DNA from 2 places in the Brevibacillus sp. FW306-2-1A-C05A genome. Region 1 is predicted to be linked to the other one. Evidence: a T-box and tRNA genes for the amino acid it is inferred to sense, from the RefSeq annotation. Region 1 holds a T-box; the other holds one or more tRNA genes.
What was found. The T-box of region 1 lies ahead of metG (methionine--tRNA ligase). A T-box ahead of a tRNA ligase gene usually reads a tRNA of that ligase, here a tRNA-Met.
Positions count from the first base shown of each region.

Region 2: it has a tRNA-Met gene. The T-box ahead of metG (methionine--tRNA ligase) is inferred to sense a tRNA for this amino acid. The anticodon was not compared.

Region 1 covers NZ_JBYSWV010000014.1:37,069-44,480, forward strand. The annotation lists gene holB (DNA polymerase III subunit delta') at 1-496, shown strand, start outside; gene AC3WJN_RS10980 (PSP1 domain-containing protein) at 500-1,315, shown strand; gene yabA (DNA replication initiation control protein YabA) at 1,344-1,715, shown strand; gene AC3WJN_RS10990 (tRNA1(Val) (adenine(37)-N6)-methyltransferase) at 1,811-2,578, shown strand; gene AC3WJN_RS10995 (GIY-YIG nuclease family protein) at 2,529-2,828, shown strand; gene rsmI (16S rRNA (cytidine(1402)-2'-O)-methyltransferase) at 2,825-3,715, shown strand; gene AC3WJN_RS11005 (AbrB/MazE/SpoVT family DNA-binding domain-containing protein) at 3,869-4,120, opposite strand; T-box leader at 4,546-4,801, shown strand; gene metG (methionine--tRNA ligase) at 4,855-6,879, shown strand; gene AC3WJN_RS11015 (TatD family hydrolase) at 6,907-7,412, shown strand, end outside.
Region 2 covers NZ_JBYSWV010000001.1:510,873-518,284, reverse strand. The annotation lists gene AC3WJN_RS02685 (ABC transporter substrate-binding protein) at 1-435, shown strand, start outside; partial or broken gene AC3WJN_RS02680 (LysR family transcriptional regulator substrate-binding protein) at 408-788, shown strand; gene AC3WJN_RS02675 (hypothetical protein) at 943-1,758, opposite strand; tRNA gene AC3WJN_RS02670 (tRNA-Gly) at 2,178-2,251, shown strand; tRNA gene AC3WJN_RS02665 (tRNA-Met) at 2,260-2,333, shown strand; tRNA gene AC3WJN_RS02660 (tRNA-His) at 2,354-2,429, shown strand; gene AC3WJN_RS02655 (glyoxalase superfamily protein) at 2,714-3,082, opposite strand; gene AC3WJN_RS02650 (DinB family protein) at 3,079-3,543, opposite strand; gene AC3WJN_RS02645 (EamA family transporter) at 3,676-4,584, opposite strand; gene rarD (EamA family transporter RarD) at 4,846-5,754, shown strand; gene pdxK (pyridoxine/pyridoxal/pyridoxamine kinase) at 5,835-6,647, opposite strand; gene AC3WJN_RS02630 (hypothetical protein) at 6,818-6,988, opposite strand; gene AC3WJN_RS02625 (ABC transporter ATP-binding protein) at 7,186-7,412, shown strand, end outside.

The DNA of each region.
Region 1 (7,412 bases):
ATTCTCGCCACTTTCTGCCGAAGCGATCGCCGAACAACTCCGGGCAGACGGCATTACAGCCGGGATGGCGCAGGTTGCCTCCCACATTACGACAAATGTGGAAGAGGCCAAGGCACTCAGCCAATCAGAATCGTTTGCACAGCTAAGAAATCTAGTGATACAATTGAGCCATGAGTGCAAACAGCGTCATTCGTCTGCGCTCTTCACCATCCATGATATGTTGCAAAAGAGCGACAAAATCAAAGAGGAACTACCCCTCTTTTTAGATTTGCTCATCCTTTGGCTGCGCGATATCCTGTATGTGCAAGTAGGCAGGCATGCCCATCTCATTAACAGCGACCAACAGGATGTGCTGCAAGGACAAGCACTGGTATGGACAAAAGCTGAGCTCTTGCATGGGATAGATTTGGTCATGGATACGAAAAATCGGATAGAGCGAAACGCCAACGCACAGTTGGCTCTTGAGCGGTTGGTTCTTCAATTCCAGGAGGGATAACCCTTGTATGAGGTTGTTGGGGTCCGTTTTAAAAAAGCGGGCAAAATATATTACTTCGACCCTGACCGACTGCCGATAGAGAAAGATTGCACCGTAATCGTCGAAACGGCGAGAGGGGTCGAATATGGCAAGGTCGTCATCGGCAAAAAAGAAGTCGCTGAGTCCGATGTGGTGTTACCGCTCAAAAAGGTCATTCGTATGGCTGACGAAAAAGACGCAAAGCAGGTTGATGAAAACAAGCAAGCTGCCAAGAATGCCTTTGCCGTGTGCCAGACGAAGATCAAGGAGCACAAGCTCGATATGAAGCTGGTCGATGTGGAGTACACATTTGACCGCAACAAGATCATTTTTTATTTTACCGCGGACGGCAGGGTTGATTTCCGCGAGCTGGTAAAAGACCTCGCTTCCGTGTTCCGCACTCGCATTGAGCTGCGTCAGATTGGCGTGCGTGACGAAGCGAAGATGCTGGGCGGCATTGGCCCCTGTGGCAGGCTGCTTTGCTGTTCGACTTTCCTCGGCGATTTCGAGCCTGTTTCGATTAAAATGGCCAAGGATCAAAACCTTTCGTTGAATCCAGCAAAAATCTCCGGTCTGTGCGGTCGGTTGATGTGCTGTTTAAAATACGAGAATGACAACTACGAAAGCACGCGTGATGAAATGCCGGATGTCGGCAAAATGGTCACTACCCCGATGGGAAATGGACGAGTCGTTTCCGTTAACGTACTGGATCAGTCCGTTCAGGTGGAGCTTTCGATCGACAAACGCATCACAGAGTTTGGTTTAGATGAGATTGCGATAGGGCTCCCCACCTATGAATAAAGTGTGGGGGTAGGGGAGAGGTGAGCTAGTGGACAAACGGGAAATCTTCGTCAAGATGGCGAGCATTGAAGAACGAATTGGGGACCTGTACAAAGAGATCGGTGAGTTGAAAGACGTCATCGTCGTTTTGATGGAGGAAAACGCCCAATTACTCGTTGAAAACCAGCATCTTCGCAACCGACTGGAAAAGAAAAAGACTGGCTCTCCGGCAAAACAAAAGGGAGCAAACCCTGTCGCCAAGGAGAAAGCGAAAAAAGCCGTGGTCGGGGAAGGGTACGACAACCTTGCCCGCCTGTATGCAGAAGGGTTTCACATCTGCAACGTGCATTTCGGCAGTCTGCGCAAAGAAGGGGATTGTCTGTTCTGTCTCTCGTTTTTGAGCGGAGGACCTCAAAAATAAAAGGTGACGAGCGATCACCACATGGAGAAAGCGACCTGTGCCACGTGTCAGGTCGCTTTTTCCAAGACAAGGAAAAAAGGAGTAGGGAACAAAGGATGGAACCAGTCATTAACGTGCCGCTCTATGATGCGGAGCGCATTGACGATTTATTGACTCACGAAATGAAAATTATCCAGAGCCACGAGGTGTTCTGTTTTTCGATGGACGCCGTGCTGCTGGCGCGGTTTGCGTCCGTTCCCAAGCGCGGGAGAGTGCTCGACATGTGCACGGGCAACGGAGCGATCCCGCTTATCATGACCACGCGCACACCGGAAGCGCGTTTTGATGGCATCGAAATTCAGCAGCGGCTGTTCGACATGGCGAGCCGCAACGTGACGCTCAACGGACTGACGGAGCGGATCGAGATGCACCACGGAGATGTCAAGGACGCGGTATCGCTTTTCGGGCACGGGAAATTCGATCTGATTACGTGCAATCCGCCTTATATGCCTGCGACGAGCGGGGAGAAAAATGTAAGCGAGCATTTTGCAATCGCCCGTCATGAGATTTTGCTCTCGCTGGAAGACGTCATTCGCGTGGGCAGCCAGTTGTTGAAAAACGGCGGCAAGCTTGCTCTCGTTCACCGTTCGACGCGGTTGATCGACATTATTTCCTTGATGCGCCAGTACGGAATCGAGCCGAAGCGGATGCGTCTGGTTTACCCGCGCAAGGAAGCCGAGCCGAATATGGTGCTGATCGAAGGAATCAGGGGTGGCAAGCCGGAGCTGAGGATTCAGCCGCCGCTGATTGTCTATGAGAATGGTGAGGAATACTGTGAAGAACTGCAAGAAATTTACTTCGGCAGACGAGATTCCCTCGCATAAAAGCCATTTTGTCTACATTCTCGCCTGCGCGGACGGCTCCTTGTACACCGGCTATACGACGGAGTTGCTGCGCCGCCTGGCGATGCACAATGAAGGCAAAGGGGCGAAATACACCAGAGGGCGCGGGCCGCTTGCGCTTGTCTTTTGGGAAGAAGGGCCTGACCGTTCGTGGGGCTTGAAGCGCGAGGAAGGAATCAAACGGCTGAATCGCAAGCAAAAAGAACAGTTGATTGGAGGGACGCCGCGATGAATATACAGCGCAGCTTTGCGCAGGAAGAAACAGGTGTCCTGTATCTGGTCGCTACGCCAATCGGCAATCTCGATGATATGACGGTCCGTTGCCTGGAAACGCTGCGGGCGGTTGATGTGATTGCCTGCGAGGATACGCGTCAAACAAGGAAGCTGTTGAACCATTTTCAAATCGAAAAGCGCACCGTGAGCTATCACGAACATAATAAGGAAGCGAGCGGTCAGGGGCTGCTGCAATGGCTGGCCGAAGGAAAACAGATCGCGCTGGTGAGCGACGCCGGACTTCCGGCGATATCCGATCCGGGCGCTGATCTCGTGCGCGATGCGGTCGCTGCCGGATACCCTGTCGTTCCGGTGCCAGGAGCCAACGCAGGGCTGACGGCGTTGATCGCTTCGGGGCTGCCGACAGACCGCTTTGTCTTTTGCGGCTTTATCGGCCGGGAAAACAAGGAGCGGCGCGAAGAGCTGGAACGACTCAAGCGCTACCCGGAGACGCTGATTTTTTATGAAGCGCCGCACCGCATCGAGAAGACGATTGCGGCCATGCGGGAAGCGTGGGGGAATCGGCGGGCCGTGCTGGCGCGCGAGCTGACCAAGCGCTACGAAGAGTTCGTGCGCGGCACTTTTGATGAGCTGCTGGAATGGCTGGGCAATGGCGAAGTGCGCGGCGAGTTTTGCGTGATTGTCGAAGGCTTTACAGGCACAACCGCTGCTGAAGCAGACGAGGAAAACATCTGGTGGCAGCAGTTGAGCATTGTCCAGCATGTCGAGCATTACTGCGAGCAAGGCTTGAGCAAAAAAGAGGCGATCAAACAGGCGGCAGACGATCGCGGTTTGCCCAAGCGCGACGTCTACAACGAATACCACCGCGACCAGGAAGACGAGTAAGATGAGCAGGAAGCTGACCGAACGGGTCGGCTTTTTCTTTTCGTCCGATCAACCAGCGCAGCAGCGACGCAGGCAGTACAAATAGCCTCCGCGAAGCTTGTCCCTTTGCGAAGGCATATCGTATGTAAATCAAGTACGTATGGAAATGAGTGTTTAGCGTTTAACAACAGGCATCTCGGTCAGGCAATCCTGGCACACGATTTTACCTTTAAAATGAGATACTTTATCAGCGTTTCCACAGAAGATGCAAGCAGGCTCGTATTTTTTCAGGATGATGCGCTCGCCATCTACGTAAATTTCCAAAGCGTCTTTTTCCGCGATGCCCAGTGTGCGGCGCAATTCGATCGGAATAACGACACGACCCAGTTCATCTACTTTACGAACAATCCCTGTTGATTTCATCATAGTAAATTCTCCTCTCAAGTCTTCATATGTCGATGTATTGGTAAACGCTCATCATTAATCGTCAATATTCGACATTATCTGTTGGGATTATCATACCAGCGATTCCCAAAGGTGTCAACATCATTTTGACAAATCTTTGAAAAGCAAAGTTTTTTTTGAAAACAGGAAAGCTGATATATCAGCGTTTCGTAGAAAAATGGAAACGGTATGGAAAATTTTATGGATAAAATTAACTGGGAGAAATGCGTGTCGAATCGGTCACTTTATGTCGAATAAAGCCGCGCCCATTCGACAAAAAAGCCTTGTCTTCTCTTTTTTGCCTTTTCCTGTCATGTATAAAATAAATCGTAGCCGTTCGGCCCTCCTGGATGTTTACAAAACAAGTCGGTCGTGTACAATAGAGGGTAAATGAGGGAATTGATAGCAAAACGACTATGATGGGAAGAGTAAGCCGATCCTCCTTATCCCAGAGAGCCGGGGTAGCTGAAAACCGGCATAAGCGAGCAGGCTGAACATGGCCCCAGAGTCTTGCAGATGAACAGCCACGGAAATGACCGTGCCCAGTAGTTTGTGACGTCGGCCCACGTTACGGGCAGAGTCTGTTTCAGACTCACCAAGTCCGTTGTCCGCGAGGGGAACGGAGCATTTGGGTGGTACCGCGAGTTAGAGCTCGCCCCAATTTTTGGGGTGGGCTTTTCTATTTTTCTAAACGTTATCAGGAGGGGCTAGGTTGCATGAAACCAACATATTACATCACCACACCGATTTACTATCCAAGCAACAAGCTGCACATCGGCAATGCCTACACGACAATTGCTTGTGATGCTCTGGCGCGCTACAAACGTTTGCGCGGCTATGACGTCTACTACCTGACAGGTACGGACGAGCATGGACAAAAGCTTCAGGAGCGCGCAGCCGAAGACGGCAAACAGCCGCTGGAGTTCATCGATCCGGTTGTTGACTGGATTCGCGACCTGTGGCAAAAACTGGACATCTCCTACGACGATTTCATCCGCACCACGCAGCCGCGTCATAAGGAAGTCGTGCAAAAAGTGTTCCAGCGTCTGCTCGATCAGGGCGACATTTACTTGGGCGAGTATGAGGGATACTACTGTGTGCCGGACGAGGCTTTCTGGACCGAGACACAATGTAAGACCGACAAAGGCTACATTTGCCCGGATTGCGGCCGCGAAGTGAAAAAAGTGAAGGAGAAAAACTACTTCTTCCGCTTGTCCAAATACCAGGACAGATTGCTCGCGCACATCGAGGCGAACCCTGACTTCATCCAACCGGAGAGCCGCCGCAACGAGATGATTAACAACTTCCTCAAGCCGGGCCTCCAGGATTTGTCCGTATCCCGCAGCACGTTTGACTGGGGGATCAAAGTGCCGAGCGATCCTGAGCACGTCATTTACGTCTGGATCGACGCGTTGACCAACTACATTTCCGCGCTCGGCTACTTGTCTGACGACGACAGCAAATACCGCCGTTTCTGGCCTGCGAATGTGCATATGGTGGGAAAAGACATTTTGCGCTTCCATACGATCTACTGGCCGATTTTGCTGATGGCGCTCGATGTGCCGCTGCCAAAACAAGTTTTCGGTCATGGCTGGCTGCTGATGCCGGACGGAAAAATGTCCAAATCCAAAGGCAACGTCATTGATCCGAAGCTGCTGATTGATCGCTATGGCTCCGATGGCGTGCGCTACTTCCTGCTGCGCGAGATCAACTTCGGCCAGGATGGCATTTTCACACCGGAATCGTTTATCCAGCGTCTGAACTACGATCTGGCAAACGACATCGGCAACCTGCTGAGCCGTACCACTACGATGATCGAAAAATATTTCGATGGCATCGTGCCAGCCGCACAAGATGCCGGAGAGCCGGATGACAGCCTGATCGGCCTGGCGATGAAAACAAAGGCGCTGGTCGAGGAGCATATGGAAGAAATGCGTTTCTCCAACGCGCTTGCCCACATCTGGGAGCTGGTAGGACGCACCAACAAATACATCGACGAAACGATGCCGTGGAATCTGGCAAAATCGGAAGAAACCAAGGGACGTTTGGCAACGGTCATGTACAATCTTGCGGAGAGCATCCGCATCACCTCCATTTTGATTCAGCCGTTCATGACCAAAGCTCCGGCGAAAATCTGGGACCAACTCGGAATCCTGGGCAACGAGCAGGCAACAAGCTGGGAATCTGCCGGCGTCTGGGGCGGATTGCCTGCCGGAAGCACTGTCAGCCGCAAAGAGCTGCTGTTCCCGCGCCTGGACGTGCAGGCTGAGCTGGCCTTCATCGACGAATCGACAGCAGAAGCGCGCCGCCAAGCAGAGGAAAACAAGAAAAAGCAAGACGCATTGAAAGGGGAAGCACCTGTGAACGAAACGACTGCCAACCAAGCTGAAGTAACGGAAAAACCAGCAGATGCCAAAGACGAGATCGGCATCGACGATTTTGGCAAAGTAGAGCTGCGTGTCGCACAAGTAGTAGAATGTGTGAAGCATCCAAACGCCGACAAGCTGTTGATTTTGCAACTCGACCTCGGCTATGAAAAACGCCAGGTTGTATCCGGTATCGCCAAATACTACACTCCGGAAGAAATGGTCGGCAAAAAAGTAATCCTCGTCGCCAATCTGAAGCCAGTCAAGCTGCGTGGCGAGCTGTCGCAGGGCATGATCCTGGCAGCATCCGCAGGCGACCAACTGACGCTGGCGACAGTCGATCCGAGCATGCCAAACGGAGCGATTGTGAAGTAACGAGGGCTAGGAAAGGAAGGACCTATTTTGCTATTTGAAACGCACGCGCATCTGAACGCGAAGGAATTCGACGAGGATCGCGAGGAGGTCATTGCCCGCGCGCGGGAAAACGGCGTCAGCACGATCGTGAACATCGGGTTTAACGCGGAAACCATCCCGACCTGCATGGAGCTGGCGAAAACCTATGATTTTATTTACGCAGTCGTAGGATGGCACCCTCAGGACGCAAAAGATATGACAGACGAGCATCTGGAATGGATCGAGGAGCTGAGTCGTGATCCGAAAGTAGTGGGGCTGGGCGAAATGGGCCTCGACTACTACTGGGATACGTCGCCAAAAGACGTGCAGGCCGAAGTGTTCCGCAAGCAGATTCGTCTGGCGCGAAAACTCGACATGCCGATCATCATCCACAACCGGGACGCTCACCAGGATGTTTTGACGATCCTCAAAGAAGAGAAGGCAGCAGAAGTCGGGGGAATCATGCACTGCTTCTCGGGTAGCTGGGAGACAGCGAAGCAGGCGCTGGACATGAA
Region 2 (7,412 bases), on a different contig from region 1:
GAAACGGTAGAGAAAGCAAAGCAGCGTATCAAGGGAGTCGTCGGCGAAAACGCGACGGCTGCGATCATGGGCGACTTCGACAAGCAACTGGTGGTGTACGCCGACGGCCTTTGGCGGGGAGCCGAAGCCATGTACAAGCATCTTGGGCTGAAGCGACCGCCGCTGGTGCAAAAAAGCGTAGACGAGGGCAAAGAGCATGTGACCATCTCGTTAGAGCAGGTCAACGAATTTTCCGGCGACTACCTTTTTGTGGAGTCGGGCAAGCAGGCGGGACTTGATCCGAGCAATCCGATCTGGAACACGCTGGACGCAGTCAAAAACGGCCGCGTTTACCAGATGGATACCGACTATTTTTGGCCGTACGACCCGATTGCCGTAAAAGCACAAGTCGATCTGATTGCCGACATGCTGGTCGAGGGCAAGCATCAGTTTTGACAGCGGAATATTTCCTCCTGCCATCTGGATACATGCTGAAATCAGCCCTCGAGCCAGCTTACGTGTACGAAGGCGATGAACCTGCCCGGCTGGTTGCGCTCGTAGAGGCGGGAATCGGCATCGCCTTTATCCCTTGCACGGGAAGGAGCTTGCACGAGCAGGTCCACTATTTGCGGGTAGAGGGCTGCAATTTGGCGCGCGAGATCGCTTTGCTCTGGCACAAGAGCCGGTACATTTCCCGCGCTGCCCGGGAGTTTCGCGAGATCGTGGAGGAATACTTTGCGGACGTCACGAGCAATGCGCTGCTGTCCTTTTGCAAACCGGATGCTTTCCGCTTGGAGCGTGGAAAATGACAGGCAGACGGGCGGCCACGACAGCCAGGTCAGAGCCAGTCTGCTGCTGTTTGCCACACAAGAAAGAATACGAAAACCCACCTTTACGAGCGGGCCGCAACATCTGGCGCGGCGTGGTCGCTCCACTCGTAAAGGTGGGTTGTTCTGTCTCGCGTTACGGGGCGAGTTCCAGGTCAGGTGCGGACTGGGCGTTTTCTGCCGAAGACTCGCCGCTGCTCGATTCATCTGCATTGCGGGGAGGGGCAGCGGTGCTGAAAGATTCGGCTTCGGCAAAATTCGTCTGCTCGCTGAGCTGTGCTGTCAGCGCCTTAAACTTTTCTCCCATCTGCTCATCGAGCCTGCCCATCGTCTGTTCCAGTGCGGCCACTTGCTCGCGTTTGGCTGTTGCCGTTTGGCCTGACAAAGCCCGGCTTTCGTCCAGCTTGATCTCCTGATTCAACACCCGGATGCCGCGGGCGATTTTATGTTTCTGGGCAGAAAGCTGTTCGAGCTGCTCCAAGTTACCGGACAACGCCATGAAATGCTGGAAGGCAGGTTCTTCGGCAGTCTGGTTGCCAGCGTCAGCGGGTTTTTCAGGAGTCGGCTGTTTGCTGTCTGCATCCTGGACGAACGTCTTCTGCATTTCATCCAGCTTGATTTGGCTGATTTGTTCATCCAGAGCGCGAATTTGCTCATCGAGCGCCTTGATCTGCTCCTGGATGCCCTGGGCTTGCCCGCCCGATTTCAATGCTGACTCATATAATTTGCTTTTGCTCTCTTGCAGCTTTTCCCGTTGGGGCTGCAACGATTGCATCAGGTCATTTTTTTTCGACTGGTTGTTTTTCGCAAAAAGGCTGCGAGCCTGGGAACTGACAGTGACGGAATCGGCTTGTTTTTTTTGCTGCCTGTCCGCTACTGCCTGATTTTCAGCCCCGTTGCTTAAGCGAAGGGGGCTTTGGGGGTGCAGGGCGTGCGACATGGAAATTTTCACATGGGTTCCTCTTTTCCAATCAGCGGTAATGCTGCTTCTCCTGTTACCATCGGCTATATTTTTCCATTTGTGTATAGGAATTGCGGACAATGGTTAAAGTTTTTTTGAACGGAGAAGGCCGCAAAAAACAGCCTGCCTATCATGAACTAGGGCGAATTTCCGCGAACGGCTCGGAGGAAGCAGGATGTTTTTCTTCTATATAATATACAAAGGACAGCCCGCGCCGTCGCGGACGGACAAGTTTGTGCTTGTCGACCCGAGCCTATACACAACGGCTTTATATGGCGTCACTTTCCATATCCTTGACTTTTTTTTCACATATGTTACAATTACGCTTGTAAAAGAGGTCCGAAAACCACTTTTCAGCAATGCGAACCTGGCAAGCGACAGCTTGCGCAAAAGGGGACAGCATTTGTTTTGCGGGTGTAGTTCAATGGTAGAACTCCAGCCTTCCAAGCTGGTCGCGTGGGTTCGATTCCCATCACCCGCTCCATAGCGTTTGGCGGTGTAGCTCAGATGGTCAGAGCGTTCGGTTCATACCCGAAAGGTCGGGGGTTCGACTCCCTCCGCCGCTACCTGATTGATTCCACACATGGCGGTCGTGGCGAAGGGGTTAACGCACCGGATTGTGGCTCCGGCATTCGTGGGTTCGAGTCCCATCGATCGCCCCATAGTAGAAACAGCAAAAGCCCAGCGAGATTCCTGCACGGATCTGGCTGGGCTTTTTGTATGCGCATTTTCAGGACGAGTTTCTCGCTCGCTACATGTTGCGGTGCAGCATGGCAGTGGTCCGAGCATAGGCACACATGCGATCGACCGCCCCGCCTTCATGCGGCGAAACATGCAGGCGGTGCGAAAAAAGCATACAAGCGCGCGCACGAGAAAGGTTCGCGGCGGGGCGACACAGTTCCTTACGCGGCCAAGAAGCTGCCAGCGGGAGCTTGTTTTTGCCTGCTTACGGAAAAGGATGCGGCTGAAAAAAGTGAATCCGGTTGCCAAACGGGTCTGTCACGCACACCTCGCGCGTTCCCCATGGCGTTTTTTCCAGACCGGGCCGGGCGTATTTGTACGACTTGCCGGTAAGCGTCTGGTGCAGCAGCTCGATGTCCTCGACCTGCACGCGGACAGCCGCGCCCGGACAGGCGTCTCCGTGATGTTCGGTTAAGTGCAGCACGCACTCGGGCGACGAGACTTGCATGTACAGCGGAAAATGGTCCTCGTAGCGATGCTCCCAATCGACCTGAAATCCGAGAAAATCGACGTAAAACTCCTTCGCTTTTGCTTCGTCAAAAATGCGGAAGACAGGCGTGACGGCAAGAGTCATCTGTTCACAAACCTCCTTAATGCAGTAATCGTGGACAAATGCAGCCCTTCGTGAAAAATCGTCCGCACCAGCACCTGGGCGATGGTGTGCATGCCAGATTCGGTGGCAGGAAATGGTTCCTCCAGCCGCTCCCCATAGGCGGAGCGAATTTGCTGAGGCTGTTCTTCCAGCAAGGCGAGGATGGTTTGCAGGGGAGGGGGAGGAGATTGCCAGTCTGCCGGTTTGGTCCCGTAGCCGAACCATTCGCGGAAGCCGGGCGGAATCGGAGCCTCCTCTTTCGTCAAGTGCTGCAGCCATAAGTATTGATCCAGATAGATGTGTCCCAAGTTCCACAAAATATTGTTGGAAAAGCCCGCCGGGACGATGAGCGCTTCTTCCTCTGACAAGCCGTTTACCGCCTCCAGCACTTCCTTTCGATAATCTTCCAACTGCTGAAAGAGGACAATATGCCGTTTTTCCATACCTCTGTTCCCTCCTGATTTCGCTTCTTCTTACCATTCCATGCCATCGCCGCTTTCTCCTATCCGCGAGAAGGGAAAGGCACAGAAAAAAAAGCGTGCCGGGTCCCCGGTGGACCGACACGCTTGATTCAATTACATGCCTTTTTTCTCCAAGACATGGGCGGGCGCGAAAAGCCTGCGCCATTTGATTTGCGGCACGCAGATGGCCGCGAGGATCATCAGAACGCCGCCCCATTGGGAAAGCGTCACGTTTTCTTGGAGGACAAAGCAGGACAAAAGCACGACGGTTGGCAACTCGACGGCACTCAAGATCGTGGCGAGGCCGTTGCCGATGCGGGGGACGCCTACCGCCAGGCAAAAAATCGGGATGACCGAGCCGAATACGGCAACGAGCAAGCCGAGCGGAAGCAGTCCGTCCATCAGCCGTCCATTGAGCAAAAAAGTAGGCGGGTAGACGATGGAGAGCATCACGGCTGCCATGCTGATCGTAATCGCGCTGCGCAAATAAGGATTCATGCCCGGAAGGACGCGCCCGCTGAAGAAAATGACCAGCGCGAACGTTGCCCCCGACAACAGGCCGCAGACCAGACCCGTGATGCTGACGTTTTGCAGCCCGCCTTCGCTAAGACCGCTGGCCAGCACCGTCCCGCCGCCGAGCATGAGCAGCGATACCCATTTTTCTGCTGTCGGCCATTTGCGGTCGACGAGCGATTCGAGCAGGACACCGATCCAGGTGAACTGGAACAACAGCACGATGGCGAGCGAAGCAGACACGCGACTGACAGCCTGATGGTAAAAAATACTGGTGGAAGCCATCATCAGGCTGACTGGCGCCAAAATCAGCAAATATTTCCAATGAAACCGTTCCCGCGAGAAGAACAAGGCCGCAATCGACATAATCAAGCCGCCGAAAATCAGTTGGCTCCCGCTCATTTCAAAAGGAGTGAAGCCAAGGGCGAACGCGTGCTTCATGAACAGGGACAGCACCCCGTAGCTGCATGCGCCGAGCAAGACTAACAAAACAGAACGCCAGTATGTCATAGGTAAAAATTCCTTTCTTATGACTAAACTCGGTTGAATAATGCCTATTGTACACCAGCGTTAAAAATGGTACAATGAAAAATTTGATCTCACTTCATTGTGTTACTGAGGTAATCAGATGTCTTGTTACATCGCTGCCATGGTAGCGAATGAAAGTGTCTCGAGCGCTTATATTGGTGATGAATACATAGCCGATTGGCGACAATTCCGTTACACTACTCTATAGGATGGGCACATGGCAAAATCAGTGGAGGAAGAAAAATGAAACAGGGGATACTTTACGCGTTTGCCGCGTATTTTGCATGGGGGATGCTCCCGCTGTACTGGAAGCTGTTCCAGTCGATGGGCGCATGGGAGATTTTGGCGCATCGCATCGTCTGGTCTGTTCTTTTTGTCGCAATCATTATTCAGGTAACGAAACGCTGGCGCGCGATGTGGGGATCGGTATCCGGAGGCAAAATAGCCGCGGCGCTTGCCATCTGCTCCCTGCTCATCAGTGCGAACTGGCTGATCTACATTTGGGCGGTAAACAACAACCAGGTCATGCAAACGAGCCTTGGCTACTATATGAATCCGCTGTTTACGGTGCTGCTCGGCGTGATCTTTTTAAAAGAAAAAATGCATGCCGGACAGTGGGTAGCGCTGATTCTGGCTGCCTGCGGCGTCCTGTTCATCACCGTGCAATACGGCGAGTTTCCGTGGATTGCCCTCTCGCTGGCGCTCACGTTTGCGTTTTACGGCCTGGCGAAAAAGGTGGTGAAGATGGAGGCGATGATCGGGCTTGCGTGGGAGACGCTGTTCGTCGCGCCAATCGCGCTCGGCTATCTGATTATGCTCCAGGCCAACGGGACAGAGACCGTGACGACTTTGGCATGGTGGCAGATGTTGTTGCTGGCGCTGGCCGGAGTCGCGACGGCGATGCCGTTGTACTGGTTTGCGCAAGCCGCGAAGCGCTTGCCGCTCTCGATCGTCGGCTTCATCCAGTACGTCTCGCCGACGATTACGCTGCTTACCGCTGTGTTTTTGTTCGGAGAGCCGTTTACGACGACGCATCTCATCAGCTTTTCGTGCATCTGGTCGGCGCTCGTCATCTTTACCGTAAGCTCGATGCGCAAAAAGCCGGCGACGGTTCCGCTCAAGCCGGAAGTGGCGATCAAAAAGCAAGCGTGAGATTAGAGAAAAAAACTCCTGACCGATTCCGGGACGATGCTCTCGGCGGGTCAGGAGTTTTTGTTTGCGAACCGCTGGCCTTAGCCTTGGTGCTTGCGGCGGTATGCGCCGTGGTTGGTTGGGCCGACGTATTGGTTGAGGGCAAAGGAGTGGCGAATCGCTTCTGTAATAAATTCCTTCGCGACTTCGACGGCTCCGCGCACGGAATTGCCTTTTGCCAGCTCAGCGCAGATCGCAGCAGAGAAGGTGCAGCCTGCTCCGTGCGTGAATGTAGTGTCAAAGCGCTCGGATTCGAGCACTTCGATGTTTTGCCCGTCGTAGAAAACGTCGACAGCATTGCCGCTTTGCAGCTTGGTGCCGCCTTTTACCACGACGTAAGAAGTGCCGAAGTCATGAATGCGTTTTGCCGCTTCTTTCATGTCTTCTACGCTTGTCAGCGCGCCCATTTCGCTGAGGATGCCCGCTTCGAACAAGTTTGGCGTGGCAACCGTCGCACGCGGGAGCAGCACTTCACGCAGGCTGATGGCGATTTCCGGATGGAGCGCTTCAGCGCCTTTACAGATCATCACCGGGTCTACGACGACATTTTTCAATTGGTATTGCTCTATTTTGCGGGCAGCGAGGTCAACCAGCTCGGTGGTGCCAAGCATCCCGGTTTTGACTGCATCGACGCCGATTCCGGCGAGCACCGTTTCGATCTGTTTTTCCAGAATAGCCACATCGATCGGGAACACTTCATGGAACCAGTCATTGTGCGGGTCTTGGGCCACGATAACAGTAAGGGCTGTCATTCCGAAGACGCCAAGCTCCTGAAACGTTTTGAGGTCTGCCTGTTGTCCAGCACCGCCGCTGGTATCGGAGCCTGCAATGGTAAGCGCTTTTTTCATTGTCATTTTGATTATCTCCCTCTTGTGCAGCAGCGAAGTGAATGCAGAGCTTTACTGTCATGCACTGTAATGTCTCCCTCTATATTAAGAGGAAAAAAACAGCGGTGTCAATAATATCCCCATAAATAAAAAACCGCTTCCCGGGATGAGAAACGGTTTTCATTATGTAGATCATGTTAGCGGGAGGCAGCGTGATGAAAAGAAAAGCTGATCGGCGTAGACAGGGAGCGGGAGCGTTTGGTCGCGAGCTGTTTGGCCTGTTTGGCTGCTTCGAACATGCTCGGCGCCTTGATGATTTCTACCCATCTGCGAGTTGCGGTTTCAAATAAAAAGCGATAGATTGTCATCGGTCATCGCCCTTTCGTGTTTTCTTCACACTCATATTGTAGTACGTATTTGGCAGCAGTTGGTTACGCGTTTGTTACATGATTTTGAAAAAGCTGTTGCATTTGTGTGAAGGCGAAATAGTTTTTGTCAAGTCCGTTACGTTTTTCGACTTTTTACGTCTTTAGTATGAGAAAAGAACGAATGAGGTGCTGTAAAGATGGCCAACACAACGGGAGAGCTGACAGTAACCGGAGTCAATCACAGCTACGGAACGGGGAAGATCAAGGTTCCGGTGCTGTTTGATATCAACCTGCACGTCAACCGGGGCGAGTTTGTCGCCTTGTGCGGTTCGTCCGGTTCAGGGAAGTCGACGCTGCTGAATTTGCTCGCTGGTTTGACCAAGCCGGAGGAAGGCAGCGTGATGGTGAGCGGCGAGGAAATCTC